2 regions of the Pseudomonas sp. LBUM1669 genome follow, and region 2 is predicted to be linked to the other one. Evidence: predicted binding sites of a transcription regulator. Region 2 holds the regulator's gene; the other holds the start of a gene.
What was found. Region 2 encodes FliA, which starts transcription of late flagellar genes. Its sites were predicted from a motif close to CTAAAGTTTNNNNNNNNNNNGCCGNTAA; they were not measured.
Positions count from the first base shown of each region.

Region 1: a site for FliA is predicted at 1,545-1,572, ahead of ACA051_RS00630 (methyl-accepting chemotaxis protein). Genes of this name have one in related genera too.

Region 1 is NZ_CP166784.1:122,730-125,980, forward strand. Features, by position in the region: rRNA gene ACA051_RS00615 (23S ribosomal RNA) at 1-828, shown strand, start outside; rRNA gene rrf (5S ribosomal RNA) at 1,002-1,117, shown strand; rRNA gene rrf (5S ribosomal RNA) at 1,225-1,340, shown strand; gene ACA051_RS00630 (methyl-accepting chemotaxis protein) at 1,688-3,251, shown strand, end outside.
Region 2 is NZ_CP166784.1:1,922,191-1,936,790, forward strand. Features, by position in the region: gene fliR (flagellar biosynthetic protein FliR) at 1-284, shown strand, start outside; gene flhB (flagellar biosynthesis protein FlhB) at 288-1,427, shown strand; gene flhA (flagellar biosynthesis protein FlhA) at 1,682-3,811, shown strand; gene flhF (flagellar biosynthesis GTPase FlhF) at 3,823-5,157, shown strand; gene fleN (flagellar synthesis regulator FleN) at 5,274-6,104, shown strand; gene fliA (RNA polymerase sigma factor FliA) at 6,101-6,841, shown strand; gene ACA051_RS08925 (chemotaxis response regulator CheY) at 7,009-7,380, shown strand; gene ACA051_RS08930 (protein phosphatase CheZ) at 7,403-8,191, shown strand; gene ACA051_RS08935 (chemotaxis protein CheA) at 8,246-10,477, shown strand; gene ACA051_RS08940 (protein-glutamate methylesterase/protein-glutamine glutaminase) at 10,528-11,679, shown strand; gene ACA051_RS08945 (flagellar motor protein) at 11,679-12,419, shown strand; gene motD (flagellar motor protein MotD) at 12,435-13,325, shown strand; gene ACA051_RS08955 (ParA family protein) at 13,369-14,157, shown strand; gene ACA051_RS08960 (CheW domain-containing protein) at 14,159-14,600, shown strand, end outside.

The sequences.
Region 1 (3,251 bases), 1.8 Mb from region 2:
ACTATAGCTTTGCACTGGACTTTGAATTTGCTTGTGTAGGATAGGTGGGAGGCTTTGAAGCGTGGACGCCAGTTCGCGTGGAGCCAACCTTGAAATACCACCCTGGCAACTTTGAGGTTCTAACTCAGGTCCGTTATCCGGATCGAGGACAGTGTATGGTGGGTAGTTTGACTGGGGCGGTCTCCTCCTAAAGAGTAACGGAGGAGTACGAAGGTGCGCTCAGACCGGTCGGAAATCGGTCGTAGAGTATAAAGGCAAAAGCGCGCTTGACTGCGAGACAGACACGTCGAGCAGGTACGAAAGTAGGTCTTAGTGATCCGGTGGTTCTGTATGGAAGGGCCATCGCTCAACGGATAAAAGGTACTCCGGGGATAACAGGCTGATACCGCCCAAGAGTTCATATCGACGGCGGTGTTTGGCACCTCGATGTCGGCTCATCACATCCTGGGGCTGAAGCCGGTCCCAAGGGTATGGCTGTTCGCCATTTAAAGTGGTACGCGAGCTGGGTTTAGAACGTCGTGAGACAGTTCGGTCCCTATCTGCCGTGGACGTTTGAGATTTGAGAGGGGCTGCTCCTAGTACGAGAGGACCGGAGTGGACGAACCTCTGGTGTTCCGGTTGTCACGCCAGTGGCATTGCCGGGTAGCTATGTTCGGAATAGATAACCGCTGAAAGCATCTAAGCGGGAAACTAGCCTCAAGATGAGATCTCACTGGGACCTTGAGTCCCCTGAAGGGCCGTCGAAGACTACGACGTTGATAGGTTGGGTGTGTAAGCGCTGTGAGGCGTTGAGCTAACCAATACTAATTGCCCGTGAGGCTTGACCATATAACACCCAAGCAATTTGCAAGCTTTGAGCTGAAAAGCGAAAGAGCACCAGATTGCGGTGTGTGAAGACGAAACGAACCGAAAGTTCGAAAGACTCACAAAACACCGAGATCTATCACATACCCATTCGCTGGAGCGTAATCCGTAAGGAGAACGACCTGGCTACCGAATTTCTTGACGACCATAGAGCATTGGAACCACCTGATCCCATCCCGAACTCAGCAGTGAAACGATGCATCGCCGATGGTAGTGTGGGGTTTCCCCATGTGAGAGTAGGTCATCGTCAAGATTAAATTCCGAAACCCCTATCTGCGTATGCAGGTAGGGGTTTTGTTTTAGTAGAAGTCACCAATTTTTCTGGCACGTTACGACTTTAACGGGCTGGTTACAGAATTTCTTGACGACCATAGAGCATTGGAACCACCTGATCCCATCCCGAACTCAGCAGTGAAACGATGCATCGCCGATGGTAGTGTGGGGTTTCCCCATGTGAGAGTAGGTCATCGTCAAGATTGAATTCCGAAACCCCTGTCTGCTAACGCAGACAGGGGTTTTGTCGTTTTAGCTCCATAAACTTCGGGCCATTGTCCCCGGCGTGACATGCCACATCTGCGTCACGTCCTTCCCCAGCATTCCCAAGTATTCAAGAAGTACATCGACCGCCAACCGCGCTAGCACGCCGTCCGGCGGGAATATCGATCATTTCGTACAAACCCCTAAGATTTCTCCGACTGGTGCCGACAGACTGGTGAGACATGCGTGCACCAAAGTAGAGCGGCCGAAGAATGCCGCCTGCGCTGTTACATGGAATGTTGCACCTGGAACGCATCCCCACTTTTTGCATAAGAAGTCCCATGAAATGAATCTCAAATTCAGCCATAAAATCCTTCTGGCCGCCTCTGGCGTCGTGGTGCTGGCTTTTGCGTTGTTCACTTTGTACAACGACTATCTGCAGCGAAACACCATCCGGCAAAACCTCGAATCCTCCGTCCAGCAAGCCGGCGATTTGACCGCCAGCAGCGTGCAGAACTGGATGAGCGGCCGTGTGTTGGTGCTGGAAAACCTCGCACAGAACGTCGCTCATCAAGGCGCCAATGCGGACCTTCCAGGCCTGGTGGATCAACCGGCCTTCACCTCGAACTTCCAGTTCACCTACGTTGGCCAGGCCAATGGCGTGTTCACCCAACGTCCTGACGCGAGGATGCCGGACGGTTACGATCCGCGTCAGCGCCCTTGGTACAAACAAGCAGTGGCTGCCGACAAGACTATGCTGACGCCGCCGTACATGGCCGCCGTCGGTGGGTTGGTGGTGACGATCGCCATGCCGGTGAAAAAGAACGGCGAATTGCTCGGCGTGGTTGGCGGTGATCTGAGCCTGGAGACCCTGGTGAAGATCATCAACTCGGTGGACTTCGGTGGCATCGGCCACGCGTTCCTGGTCAGTGCCGACGGTCAGGTGATCGTCAGCCCGGACAAAGACCAGGTGATGAAAAACCTGAAGGACATTTATCCAAACTCTGGCGTACGCATCGAGAAGGGCAATCAGGACGTCACCCTGAACAAGCAGGACCGCATCCTCTCGTTCACCCCGGTGAGCGGTTTGCCAAATGCCGAGTGGTACATCGGTCTGTCGATCGATAAGGACAAGGCCTACGCACCACTGAGCCAATTCCGTACCTCGGCGCTGATCGCCATGTTTATCGCCGTCAGCGTTATTGCGGTGCTGTTGAGCCTGCTGATCAACGTGCTGATGCGTCCGCTGACCACCATGGGCCGCGCGATGCAGGACATCGCCCAGGGCGAAGGCGACCTGACCCGTCGTCTGGCCGTGGAAAGCAAAGACGAGTTCGGCGAGTTGGGCGGTTCGTTCAACCAGTTCGTGGAGCGGATTCACGCGTCGATTTCCGAAGTGTCCTCGGCGACCCGTCAAGTCCACGATTTGTCGCAACGGGTGATGGCATCGTCCAACGCCTCAATCGTCGGCTCCGACGAGCAAAGCGCGCGCACCAACAGCGTGGCTGCCGCCATCAACCAATTGGGTGCCGCCACCCAGGAAATCGCCCGCAATGCTGCCGATGCTTCGCAGCATGCAAGCGGTGCGAGCGAGCAGGCGGATGATGGTCGTCAGGTCGTGGAGAAAACCATCCTGGCCATGACCGAGTTGTCGCAGAAAATCAGCCTGTCCTGCACCCAGATCGAAACCCTGAATGCGAGTACTGACAACATCGGGCACATTCTGGATGTGATCAAAGGCATCTCCCAGCAGACCAACTTGCTCGCGCTCAACGCCGCCATCGAAGCGGCGCGTGCCGGTGAAGCCGGTCGTGGTTTTGCGGTCGTGGCGGACGAAGTGCGCAACCTGGCGCATCGCACGCAGGAGTCGGCGGAAGAGATCCACAAGATGATCACCTCGCTGCAGATCG
Region 2 (14,600 bases):
TGGTCAATCATTTCTGGGAACTGGCCGGCAAGCTTGGCTGGGTTCTGGGTGCTGCACTGTTGCTGGTACTGCCGGCGATCACCGCGTTGCTGGTGGTCAACATCGCCTTTGGCGTGATGACCCGGGCCGCGCCGCAACTGAACATCTTTTCCATCGGTTTCCCGCTGACCCTGGTGCTCGGGCTGTTCATCGTCTGGGTCGGGCTGGCGGACATCATCAATCAGTATCAACCGCTGGCCACCGAGGCCTTGCAGTTGTTACGCGAACTGGCACGGGCGCGCTGAGTCATGGCTGAGAGCGAAAGCGGTCAGGACAAAACAGAAGACCCCACGGAGAAGCGTAAAAAGGACGCCCGGGACAAGGGCGAGATTGCGCGCTCCAAGGAGCTCAATACCCTGGCGGTCATGCTCGCCGGCGCTGGCGGGCTGCTGATTTTCGGTGGAGCCCTGGCGCAGGACATGATGGAACTGATGCGCATGAACTTCACGCTGTCGCGGGAAGTGATTCTGGATCAGCGCAACATGGGCACCTTCCTGCTGAACTCGGGGCTGATCGCCCTGCTGTCGATTCAACCGGTAATGATCACTTTGTTACTGGCTGCGCTGATCGGCCCGATTTCCCTCGGTGGCTGGTTGTTTGCCGCGGGCTCGATGGCGCCGAAATTCAGTCGCATGAACCCCGGCGCGGGGCTCAAGCGGATGTTCTCGGCCAAGGCGCTGGTCGAACTGCTCAAGGCCCTGGCGAAGTTTTTCATCGTGCTGTTCGTGGCGCTGGCGGTGTTGTCTTCCGACATCGACGACCTGATGCGCATTGCCCATGAACCGTTGGACATGGCGATCATTCACAGCCTGCAAGTGGTGGGCTGGAGCACCTTGTGGATGGCCTGCGGATTGATCATCATCGCCGCCGTTGACGTGCCGGTGCAGCTGTGGGAAAGCCACAAAAAACTGCTGATGACCAAGCAGGAAGTGCGCGACGAGCACAAGGATCAGGAGGGGCGGCCGGAGGTCAAACAGCGCATTCGCCAGTTGCAGCGCGAGATGTCTCAGCGCCGGATGATGGCGGCCATCCCCGAGGCCGACGTGGTCATTACCAACCCGACGCACTACGCCGTAGCCCTCAAGTACGATCCCGACAAGGGCAGTGCGCCAGTGCTGCTGGCCAAGGGCAGTGACTTCCTGGCCTTGAAAATTCGTGAAATCGCCGTGGCCAATAATGTGCTGCTGCTCGAATCGCCGGCCCTGGCGCGTTCGATCTATTACTCCACCGAGCTGGAGCAGGAAATTCCTGGTGGGTTGTATCTGGCGGTTGCTCAGGTACTGGCCTACGTCTACCAGATCCGCCAGTACCGGGCGGGCAAGGGCAAGCGTCCGGATCCGCTGAAGGATGATTTGCCGATCCCGCCGGATTTGCGGCGTGATTCCTGAGTTTTGTGCGGGTAGTGCCGGCCTCTTCGCTGGCAAGCCTCGCTCCTACCGTTTTTGAGTCGGTCGCGGCATATGTGAACGACACGGGATTGTAGGAGCGAGGCTTGCCCGCGAAGAGGTCGGCACAGACGACGCAAATCCTCAAAACAACCCTCTATGTCCCGCCTCTGCAAAAGTTGGAAGGCTTCTTGCAATAGCCGCTCTGCGCCTGCTTCAGGCGTCAAAAGTTTGCTTTAAAGAAACGGGGAAAACCGGTGGATCGCTCTCAGTTACTCAACACTGCCCGCACAAACGTTGCCGACTTAAGTCGGGGCAACCTGGGTGTGCCGTTGTTGCTGCTGGTCATGCTGGCAATGATGATGTTGCCGATCCCGCCGTTCCTGCTGGACGTGTTTTTCACGTTCAACATCGCGTTGTCGATCGTCGTCTTGCTGGTTTGCGTCTACGCCTTGCGGCCGCTGGATTTCGCAGTGTTTCCGACCATTCTGCTGGTGGCGACGCTGTTGCGACTGGCGCTGAACGTGGCCTCCACCCGGGTGGTGATGCTCCACGGACAGGACGGTCACGCTTCCGCCGGTAAGGTGATCCAGGCCTTCGGTGAGGTGGTGATCGGCGGTAACTACGTAGTTGGTATCGTGGTCTTCGCGATTTTAATGATCATCAACTTCGTCGTGGTGACCAAGGGTGCCGGGCGGATTTCCGAGGTGAGCGCACGTTTCACCCTCGATGCGATGCCCGGCAAACAAATGGCGATCGACGCCGACTTGAACGCCGGCCTGATCGACCAGAATCAGGCCAAACTGCGCCGCATGGAAGTCGCCCAGGAAGCCGAGTTCTACGGTTCCATGGACGGTGCCAGCAAATTCGTGCGCGGTGACGCCATCGCCGGCCTGCTGATTCTGTTCATCAACCTGATCGGCGGCATGGCAGTCGGCATCTTCCAGCACGGCATGACCTTTGGTGATGCCGGTCGGGTTTACGCCTTGTTGACCATCGGTGACGGTTTGGTGGCGCAATTGCCATCACTGCTGTTATCGACAGCGGCGGCGATCATGGTGACCCGTGCTTCCGGTTCGGAAGACATGGGCAAGCAGATCAATCGCCAGATGTTCGCCTCGCCGAAAGCGTTGGCCGTGGCGGCGGGTTTGATGGCGGTGATGGGCCTGGTGCCCGGCATGCCGCACTTCTCCTTTCTCAGCATGGCGGCCTTGGCTGCTGGCGGCGCATACCTGTTCTGGAAGAAGCAGAACGTGGTCAAGGTACAGGCCCTGCAAGAGGTCAAGCGTCAACAGGAGCTGCTGCCATCGCCAGCCCGCGCAATGGAAACCAAGGAGCTGGGCTGGGACGACGTGACACCGATCGACATGATTGGCCTGGAAGTCGGCTATCGCCTGATTCCGCTGGTGGATCGCAACCAGGGTGGTCAGTTGTTGGCGCGGATCAAGGGTGTGCGCAAGAAGCTGTCCCAGGACCTGGGCTTCCTGATGCCGACTGTGCACATTCGTGACAACCTCGACCTGGCGCCGAGTGCTTACCGCCTGACCCTGATGGGCGTGATCCTGGCAGAAGCCGAGATCTACCCGGATCGCGAACTGGCGATCAACCCGGGGCAGGTCTACGGCACGCTCAATGGCATAACCGCCAAAGATCCGGCTTTTGGCCTGGAAGCGGTCTGGATCGAAATCAGCCAGCGTGCCCAGGCACAATCGCTGGGTTACACCGTGGTCGACGCCAGTACGGTCGTGGCGACGCACTTGAACCAGATTCTGTACAAGCACTCCAGCGAACTGATCGGTCACGAAGAAGTCCAGCAACTCATGCAATTGCTGGCCAAAAGCTCGCCGAAGCTGGCCGAGGAGCTGGTGCCGGGCGTGGTCTCGCTGTCGCAGCTGCTCAAAGTGCTTCAAGCGTTGCTGGCCGAACAGGTGCCGGTGCGGGACATTCGCAGCATTGCCGAGGCCATCGCCAACAATGCTGCCAAGAGTCAAGATACTGCCGCTTTGGTGGCCGCGGTGCGCGTCGGCGTATCCCGCGCAATCGTCCAAAGCATTGTAGGGACTGACTCCGAGCTACCAGTTATCACTCTGGAGCCAAGGTTGGAACAAATATTGCTCAATAGTCTTCAGAAGGCAGGACAAGGCTCGGAAGAGGGCGTTCTGCTGGAGCCAAGCATGGCTGAGAAATTGCAACGCTCGTTGATCGATGCGGCGCAGCGTCAGGAAATGCAAGGTCAACCGGTGATTTTGCTGGTGGCCGGTCCGGTTCGCGCGATGCTTTCGCGATTCGGCCGACTGGCAGTCCCGGGTTTGCATGTGTTGGCTTACCAGGAAATTCCTGACAACAAGCAAGTGACCATCGTTGCGACAGTAGGGCCCAACGGCTGAGGTAGTGGTTTATGCAAGTTAAGCGTTTTTTCGCCGCCGATATGCGTCAGGCCATGAAACTGGTTCGTGATGAGCTGGGCGCTGATGCCGCCATTATTGGCAATCGCCGGATCGCCGGTGGTGTCGAGCTGACGGCTGCCCTGGATTACAAATTGTCGGCGCTGGCCCCGCGTGTTCCGAACATGGAACTCGAGGATGAGCTGCGCAAGACCCAGTCGCGGATCGTCACCGCCCAGGCCGAATTGAGCCTGCGTGGCGAAGGCGAAACCGAAGGCGACAAGACCACCAATCGCCAGTTGTTCGCCGGCCTGCCGTTGACCGCCGCCGAGCCGCTGATCGAGCCGACGTATGCCGAACCTCGTCGCTCGGCGCCAGCCCCGGCACCTGCCGCTGGGGGCTTCGATCCACGGGCGTTCGATTCGATGCGTTTCGAACTCAACAGCCTGCGCGAACTGATGGAAGTACAACTCGGCTCCCTGGCCTGGAATCAGCTGCAAGGCAGCCGTCCGGCCCAGGCCAATCTTTGGCGTCGCCTGCAACGCATCGGCCTGTCCGGCCCGTTGTCTCGCGACTTGCTGGCGATGATTGCCGACATTGACGAGCCCCGTCAGGCCTGGCGCATGTTGCTGGCACACCTGGCGCGGATGATTGCCACTCCGGAAGTCGAGCCACTGGAAGAGGGCGGCGTGATTGCCATGGTCGGCCCTGCCGGCATGGGCAAGACCACCACCCTGGCCAAGCTCGCGGCCCGCTACGTGCTCAAATACGGCGCGCAAAACATCGCGCTGGTGAGCATGGACAGCTACCGTATCGGTGCTCAGGAACAATTGAAGACGCTGGGCCGGATTCTCAACGTGTCGGTAACCCATGTCGATCCGGGCCAATCGCTGGTGCAGGCGCTGGATCCGTTGTTGCGCAAACGCGTGGTGCTGATCGATACCGCCGGGCTTCAGGCCAGCGATCCAGCCCTGCGTATGCAGCTCGAAAGCCTGGCCGGACGTGGCATCAAGTCAAAAAATTATTTGGTTTTGGCAACCACCAGCCAGAAACAGGTTCTAACGGCCGCTTATCACAGTTACAAGCGCTGCGGGCTCGCTGGCTGCATCCTGACTAAACTGGATGAAACGGCAAGTCTGGGCGAGGTGTTGAGCCTGGCGATCAGTCATGAATTGCCGGTGGCTTACCTGACCGATGGCCCGCGTATTCCGGATGATTTGCATCTGCCGCGTCGTCATCAGTTGGTCAGTCGCGCCGTAAGCGTGCAAATGCAAGAAGAACCCAGCGAAGAAGCCATGGCTGACATGTTCGCTGATATTTACCACAGCCCGACCAAGCAGGTTGGCTGAGGTACTAATGAACAGTTTTTGTACCTACATCGATGGTCTGCCATGCATTGTTCATTTTATGAGCGCGCAGCCAGTAATGTGGCCTCCGTCTATGCAAGACAAGGTAAAGAAATAACATGGGCAGCATGCATCCCGTACAGGTGATCGCGGTGACCGGCGGCAAAGGTGGCGTCGGGAAGACTAACGTGTCAGTGAACTTGTCCCTGGCTCTAGCTGAACTCGGCCGGCGCGTCATGCTGCTGGACGCCGATCTGGGGCTGGCGAACGTCGACGTCCTGTTGGGGCTGACACCCAAACGTACCCTGGCCGACGTGATCGAAGGCCGCTGTGAGCTGCGCGACGTTCTGTTGCAGGGCCCTGGCGGTATTCGCATCGTTCCGGCCGCGTCCGGCACGCAGAGCATGGTTCATCTGAGCCCGGCCCAGCACGCCGGCCTGATCCAGGCCTTCAGCGATATCGGCGACAACCTCGACGTATTGGTGATCGACACCGCTGCGGGTATTGGTGACTCGGTAGTCAGTTTCGTTCGCGCAGCACAAGAAGTCTTGCTGGTGGTGTGCGACGAGCCGACCTCGATCACCGATGCCTACGCGCTGATCAAACTGCTGAACCGCGATTACGGCATGAACCGCTTCCGCGTCCTGGCCAACATGGCTCAGAGCCCGCAGGAAGGTCGCAACCTGTTCGCCAAGTTGACCAAGGTCACAGATCGCTTCCTCGACGTCGCCCTACAATACGTCGGCGCAGTGCCATACGACGAAAGCGTGCGCAAGGCCGTGCAGAAGCAGCGCGCCGTCTACGAAGCCTTCCCTCGTTCCAAGTGCGCCCTGGCGTTCAAGGCGATCGCGCAGAAGGTCGACACCTGGCCGCTGCCTGCCAACCCGCGTGGGCACCTGGAGTTTTTCGTCGAGCGCCTCGTGCAACAGACCGCAGGACCCGTCCTATGACAGCCAGTGGCTACAACCTCTACAAGAAGTCGGCACGTGACGCGCAGTACGAGCTGATCGAGCGTTACGCGCCACTGGTCAAACGCATTGCTTACCACTTGCTGGCCCGTCTGCCGGCCAGTGTTCAGGTTGAAGACCTGATCCAGGCCGGGATGATCGGCCTGCTTGAAGTGTCGACCAAATATGACGCCAGCAAAGGCGCGAGTTTCGAGACCTACGCGGGCATTCGAATCCGCGGCGCGATGCTCGATGAAGTGCGTAAGGGGGACTGGGCGCCACGTTCGGTTCACCGCAATACCCGCATGGTCAGCGACGCAATTCGCTCGATTGAAGCTAAAACCGGTCGTGACGCTAAAGATCATGAGGTTGCGGCCGAACTCCAATTGAGTCTCGACGATTATTACGGGATTTTGAACGACACCCTGGGCAGCCGGTTATTCAGTTTCGACGATCTGTTGCAGGACGGCGAACACGAAGGGCTGCACGAGGATGGCGCGAGTGCACATCTTGAGCCGTCACGCGATCTGGAAGATGAACGCTTCCAGGCCGCGCTGGCGGACGCGATTGCCAATTTGCCGGAGCGTGAGCGACTGGTGTTGGCGCTGTACTACGACGAAGAGCTGAACCTCAAGGAAATCGGTGAGGTCCTGGGGGTCAGCGAATCGCGGGTCAGCCAGTTACATAGCCAGTGCGCGGCCCGTTTGCGGGGGCGTTTGGGGGAGTGGCGAGCGCGCTGAAGGCAGTGTGGGGACACTGCGAACGAGGCCGGTGGAGTGTTGAACTGCACCGGTCGCGATCTGTTGTGCTCCAGACAGTCATCGAGTGGATTGCCGGATTGATTGAAATGGCGCGTCCAGGTGCTGGGCGCGTTTAAGACTGCTTGGAGGTCGAATTGGACAAGAACATGAAAATCCTCATCGTTGATGACTTCTCAACGATGCGGCGGATCATAAAAAACCTGTTGCGTGACCTTGGGTTCACCAACACGGTCGAGGCCGACGATGGCACTACCGCCATTCCGGTTCTCAACAGCGGGAGCATCGACTTTCTGGTAACGGACTGGAACATGCCTGGCATGACCGGTATCGATCTGCTGCGTCACGTGCGCGCCGATGAAAAGCTCAAGCACCTGCCGGTGCTGATGGTGACTGCCGAAGCCAAGCGCGAGCAGATTATCGAAGCGGCACAGGCCGGTGTTAACGGCTATGTGGTCAAACCCTTCACGGCCCAGGCGTTGAAAGAAAAAATCGAGAAGATTTTCGAACGCATCGGTTGATCCACTGCGCCACGGGGGAGCTATGGAGCATAAAGAATCTTCACTGGGCGATTTTGAATCGACCCTGAAAAAACACGCGGTCGAACTGGTCGAAAGCCTTGAAAAAGGCAGGTTCGGCGACGCTGTGCAACTTATCCATGAGCTCAATCAGACCCGTGACCGCGGCCTGTATCAGGAAGTGGGCAAGCTCACTCGCGAGCTGCATAGCGCGATCGTCAATTTCCAGATTGACCCAAACATGCCGCAAGCCGAGGAAGTGTCGCAGATCACGGACGCCACCGAGCGTCTGGGTTATGTGGTCAAGCTGACCGAGGCCGCCGCCAACCGCACAATGGACCTGGTGGAAAACGCCACGCCGCTGGTCAACCGCCTGAGCGAAGAAGCCCAGGCGTTGAGCACGGATTGGGGGCGGTTCATGCGTCGCGAAGTCGGGGCTGAAGAGTTCCGCGAACTGGCCCGGCGCGTCGACGGTTTCCTGACGCGCAGCAGCGATGACAATCGCACGGTGTCGAGCAACCTCAACGACATTCTGTTGGCCCAGGATTACCAGGACCTCACCGGTCAGGTGATCAAGCGCGTGACCCAATTGGTCACCGAAGTTGAAAGCAACCTGCTCAAGCTCGTGCTCATGGCCAGTCAGGTAGACCGCTTTGCGGGTATCGAACATGACCGTGATGCGATGCTTGCTGAAAAAGATCCGCAAAAACATCTCTCTCAGGGTGAAGGTCCGCAGATTCATGCCGATAAAAGAGAAGACGTTGTGTCCGGTCAGGACGATGTGGACGATTTGTTATCCAGCCTAGGATTTTAGAGTTTTAGCATTTTAGGTTTTTTAGGTTTTTAGACCTGTAGGAGCACCCCCTTAATGAGCTTCGGCGCCGATGAAGAGATCCTTCAGGATTTCCTGGTTGAGGCCGGCGAGATTCTAGAGCAACTGTCCGAACAGCTGGTCGAGCTTGAAAGCCGACCGGATGATGCGGATTTGCTCAATGCAATTTTTCGCGGTTTTCACACTGTAAAAGGGGGCGCCGGCTTCCTCCAGCTCAACGAGCTGGTGGAGTGCTGTCACATCGCCGAGAACGTGTTCGACATCCTGCGCAAGGGTGAACGTCGCGTCGACTCGGAACTGATGGACGTGGTTCTCGAAGCGCTGGACGCAGTGAACAGCATGTTCACCGAAGTTCGCGAACGCAGCCCGATTACGGCTGCCACGCCTGAATTGCTCGCGGCACTGGCCCGTCTGGCCGAGCCGCAAACAGCTGATGAATCTGCACCGGTGGCTGAAGTGGTCGAAGCACCTGCCGCTGAAGAATCGGGCGACATCACTGATAACGAATTTGAACAACTGCTGGACTCGCTGAACGCCGTCAAGGCTCAAGCCGAAGCGCCGGCGGTTGCTCCAGTGGCGGCTGCCGAGTCCGCGGCCAGCGACGAAATTACCGATGCCGAGTTCGAGTCGTTGCTCGATCAACTGCACGGCAAAGGCCAGTTCGCGGTTGATGCGGTGGCAGCGCCCGCTGCACCGGCGGCACCGAAAGCGGCCGGCGACAGCTCTGATATTACCGACGACGAATTCGAAGCACTGCTCGACCAGTTGCACGGCAAGGGCAACTTTGCGGTGGATGCGCTGGAATCGGCCATTGCCGCCGTACCTGCCTCGGCTGCGCCAACCGCTAAAGCGGCCGGCGGTGATCTGATCTCCGATCACGAGTTCGAATCGCTGCTCGACGAATTGCATGGCAAAGGCAAGTTCACCGAAGTCGGCACAGGTGCTGCGGTGGCTGCTCCAGTCGCCAAGGCTGCTGCGCCCAAACCGGTTGCCAAGGCACCCGAGCCGAAAGCCGAAGCGCCGAAACCGGCGGCTGCCGCTGCACCGGCTCCAGCCCGCGCACCGTCCGCGCCGCCACCGGAAAAACCGGCCAGCGAAGCCGAGACCACCGTGCGGGTTGATACCGCGCGTCTCGACGAAATCATGAACATGGTCGGCGAACTGGTATTGGTGCGTAACCGCTTGGTCCGTCTGGGCCTCAACAGCGGCGACGAAGCCATGTCCAAGGCCGTGTCGAACCTCGACGTGGTCACGGCCGACCTGCAAACCGCGGTCATGAAGACCCGGATGCAACCGATCAAGAAAGTCTTCGGGCGCTTCCCGCGTCTGGTTCGCGACCTGGCTCGCCAGCTCAAGAAAGAGATCAACCTGGAGCTGGTCGGCGAAGAAACCGACCTCGACAAGAACCTCGTCGAGGCCCTGGCCGACCCGCTGGTCCACTTGGTGCGCAACTCGGTCGACCACGGCATTGAAGAGCCGGCCGAGCGCGAAGCGATGGGCAAGCCTCGCAGCGGCAAGGTGATCCTGTCCGCTGAACAGGAAGGCGACCACATCCTGCTGTCCATCTCCGATGACGGCAAGGGCATGGACGCTGATGTTCTGCGCGGTATTGCCGTGAAGAAAGGCTTGATGGACAAGGATGCCGCGGATCGCCTCAGCGAGTCCGACTGCTTCAACCTGATCTTCGCGCCGGGTTTCTCGACCAAGACCGAAATTTCCGATGTCTCCGGACGCGGCGTGGGCATGGACGTGGTGAAAACCAAAATCGCCCAGCTCAACGGCACCATCAATATTTATTCGACCAAGGGCAAGGGCTCGAAGATCGTCATCAAGGTCCCGTTGACCCTGGCGATCATGCCGACGCTGATGGTCATGCTCGGCAACCAGGCGTTCGCGTTCCCGCTGGTGAACGTCAACGAGATCTTCCACCTCGACCTGTCGCGCACCAACGTGGTGGACGGTCAGGAAGTGGTGATCGTGCGGGACAAGGCACTGCCATTGTTCTACCTCAAGCGCTGGCTGGTCAGCTCCGCCGCTCACGAAGAGCAGCGCGAGGGCCATGTGGTGATCCTTTCGGTGGGCACTCAGCGGATCGGCTTCGTCGTCGACCAGCTGGTGGGCCAGGAAGAAGTGGTCATCAAGCCATTGGGCAAAATGCTCCAGGGAACCCCGGGCATGTCGGGCGCCACCATTACCGGTGACGGTCGCATTGCGCTGATTCTCGATGTTCCGAGCATGCTCAAGCGTTACGCCGCACGGCGTATTTGATTCTGGTGGAGCGGGGCGACTAAGCCTCGCTCCGTCCTAACGGAGTGTTTATGGCAGTCAAAGTCCTGGTGGTGGACGATTCGGGGTTTTTCCGCCGCCGCGTCTCGGAAATTCTTTCAGCGGATCCGAATATCCAGGTCGTCGGTACGGCGACCAACGGAAAAGAGGCGATCGATCAGGCGCTGGCCCTCAAGCCAGACGTGATCACCATGGACTACGAGATGCCGATGATGGATGGCATCACGGCGGTGCGGCACATCATGCAACGCTGCCCGACCCCGGTATTGATGTTCTCCTCGCTGACCCATGAAGGCGCCCGGGTCACCCTCGATGCGCTGGACGCCGGCGCGGTGGATTTCCTGCCGAAGAATTTCGAAGACATCTCCCGCAACCCGGAGAAGGTCAAACAACTGCTGTGCGAGAAGATTCTCAGCATTTCGCGCAGTAACCGTCGCGCCAATACCTACAGCGCACCGGCCCCGGTCGCCGCGCCAGCCCCCACGCCTGCGCCTTCGAGCGTCAGCAGTTACGGCAGCAGCACGCCTGTGCGCGCGGCTCCGGCACCGATTCCGGCGCGTAGCTACGCACCGACACCGGCCCCGGCATCGTCCGGCCCGTCGTCGCCCGCGCCAAAACGCAAAGCCTACAAACTGGTGGCCATTGGCACGTCCACGGGCGGTCCGGTTGCCCTGCAACGGGTGTTGACCCAGTTACCGGCCAACTTCCCAGCCCCGATCGTACTGATCCAGCACATGCCGGCCGCCTTCACCAAGGCCTTCGCCGAACGTCTGGACAAGCTCTGCCGCATCAGCGTCAAGGAAGCCGAGGATGGCGACATCCTGCGTCCGGGCCTGGCGCTGCTGGCACCGGGTGGCAAGCAAATGATGATCGACGGCCGTGGGGCGGTGAAAATCCTGCCGGGCGACGAGCGTCTGAACTACAAACCGTGCGTGGACATCACTTTCGGTTCCGCAGCCAAGTCCTACGGCGACAAAGTTCTGGCGGTCGTACTGACCGGCATGGGCGCCGACGGTCGTGAAGGCGCACGTCTGCTCAAGCAGGGCGGCAGCGCGATCTGGGCTCAGGATGAAGCCAGCTGCGTGATCTACGGCATGCCGATGGCTATCGTCAAAGCCGATCTCGCCGACGCGATCTACGGTCTGGACGATATTGGCAGGCACTTGGTCGAGGCGTGTATCTGATGGATGTTTTAAGCCTTATCGGGATCATCATGGCGTTTGTCGCCATCATTGGCGGCAACTACCTTGAAGGCGGTCACCTCGGCGCATTGGCCAACGGCCCGGCTGCGCTGATCGTACTCGGTGGGACCATCGGCGCGGCGTTGCTGCAATCGCCGATGAGCGCCTTCAAGCGTGCCATGCAAATCATTGGCTGGATTCTGTTTCCGCCTCGCGTTGACCTGGCCGGCGGCATCGACCGCGTCGTCAACTGGAGCCTGACCGCGCGCAAGGAAGGTTTGCTCGGTCTGGAAGGGGTGGCCGATGCCGAACCTGACAGCTACTCGCGCAAAGGCCTGCAACTGCTGGTCGACGGCGCCGAGCCGGAAGCGATTCGCAGCATTCTGGAAGTGGATTTCTACACCCAGGAAAGCCGTGACATCGAAGCCGCAAAAGTCTTCGAAAGCATGGGCGGCTACGCGCCGACCATCGGCATCATCGGCGCGGTGATGGGCCTGATCCATGTCATGGGCAACCTGGCCGATCCGACGCAACTGGGCAGCGGCATTGCCGTCGCCTTCGTCGCGACCATCTACGGCGTGGCCAGTGCCAACCTGGTGTTGCTGCCGATTGCCGCCAAGCTCAAGTCCGTCGCGTTACGCCAGTCGCGTTATCGCGAAATGTTGCTGGAAGGGATCCTGTCGATCGCCGAAGGTGAAAACCCTCGCTCTATTGAGTTGAAGCTTCAGGGCTTCATGGATTGATGGGGGATATGGACCATGGCACGTCGCAGGCAACCTGAAGAACATGTAAACCATGAACGCTGGCTCGTTTCCTACGCCGACTTCATCACGTTGCTGTTCGCGTTTTTCGTGGTCATGTACTCGATCTCTTCGATCAACGAAGGCAAGTACAAAGTCATTTCGCAAGCGTTGATTGGGGTCTTCGCCGACGCCGATCGCTCCCTCAAGCCCATTCCGGTTGGCGAAGAGCGGCCAATGACCGTGACCCCGGCCAAGCCGCTGGTCAAGGACAGCGAGCAGGTCGACGCCGGTTTAGCAGGCGCCAGCGATCCGCTGAAAAGCATCGCCGATGACATCAGCGCGGCGTTTGGCGACTTGATCAAGTCCAACCAGATGACCGTGCACGGCAACGAGCTGTGGGTCGAGATCGAGCTCAACTCCAGCCTGTTGTTCGGCAGCGGCGACGCCATGCCCAGCGACATGGCGTTCAACATCATCGACAAGGTCGCCGGCATTCTGAAACCGTTCGACAACCCGATCCACGTCGAAGGATTTACCGACGATCAACCGATCCGCACCGCGCAATACCCGACCAACTGGGAGCTGTCCTCGGCCCGTTCGGCGAGCATCGTGCGCATGCTAGCGATGCAGGGCGTGAACCCGGGTCGCCTGGCGTCGGTGGGTTACGGCGAATTCCAGCCGGTGGCCAATAACGCCACCGCCGAGGGCCGTGCACGCAACCGTCGTGTCGTGCTGGTCGTGTCACGCAATCTCGATGTACGTCGCAGCCTCACCGGTACCGGAACCGCCCATACGCAACCGGATGCCGCGTTGAAGCGTGCTGGCACACAAACTGCACCGACCCCGGTCAAGTCGCCGGTACGAGAGAGCGCCGTCAATTCTCCGTCGCCTGCATCAACACGTTGAGCTATTTCTCGGTCGAGCGTATCGACCGGGAGGAACATTTCGAATGAGAGTCTGGGCCGTTGCCAATCAAAAGGGTGGTGTTGGTAAAACCACTTCCTCTATCGCTTTAGCCGGTTTGCTGGCCGAGGCGGGCAAGCGCGTGGTCGTGGTCGATCTCGACCCCCACGGCTCCATGACCAGCTACTTCGGCTACGACCCCGACAGCCTGGAACACAGCAGCTACGACTTGTTCCTGCACAAGGGCAGCGTGCCGCAAGGTTTGCCCGGTCAGTTGCTGCTGCCGACCAGTGACGAACGCATTTCGCTGTTGCCGTCGAGCACCGCTCTGGCCACGCTTGAACGTCAGTCGCCGGGCCAGAGTGGTTTGGGCCTGGTGATTGCCAAGAGCCTGGCGCAGCTGTGGCAGGACTTCGATTACGCCGTGATCGACAGCCCGCCGTTGCTCGGCGTACTGATGGTCAATGCCTTGGCGGCGAGCCAGCAGTTGGTCATTCCGGTGCAGACTGAACACCTGGCCGTCAAAGGCCTGGAACGCATGGTCAACACCCTGGCAATGATCAACCGCTCACGCAAAGTGGCGTTGCCGTTCACCATCATTCCGACTCTGTTCGACCGCCGCACCCAGGCGTCCCTCGGGACCCTTCGCGTGCTGCGCGACAAATACCCGGAAGAGATCTGGCAAGGCTACATCCCGATCGACACGCGCCTGCGGGATGCGAGCCGGGCCGGGCTGACGCCTTCGCAATTCGACGGCAAGAGCCGTGGGGTTCTCGCTTATCGCGCCTTGCTCAAGCATTTGCTGGCAGCACAACTTGTCCCGCAGGTGGCCTGAGATGAATCGGCCGGTGAAAATCACCTCGCGTCCGCAACTGGCGCTCCAGTCGTATCTGGACAGCCTGCTGATGGAGGCGACTGAAGAGTTGCCGCTGGAAGTGGAAGCGGTGGCTGAAGTCATTGAGGTTGTCGAAGCGGTAGAGGTTGAGGCTGCGCTGGACGAGTTCCAGGCAGCCGTGCTTGAAGAGCAGGCGCGTGATGCGCAGAAGTCCGTCGTGACCGCTGCACCTGTCGTAGCGCCCGTGGCGGCTCCGGTCGCTGCACCGGTCGCAAAAGCACCGGTGGTACTCGAAGAAGCGCCGGCACCGGTTCTGGCGTCGGTATCGACCCTCGCACCGTTGCTGCAAACCCTGGTGCCGCCGCTGGTCGAAGTCCATCTGCCGCCGAGCAACACGCCGCCACCGGTAGAAACTGACGGTCGCCCGGCGTGGGCCGCCGAGC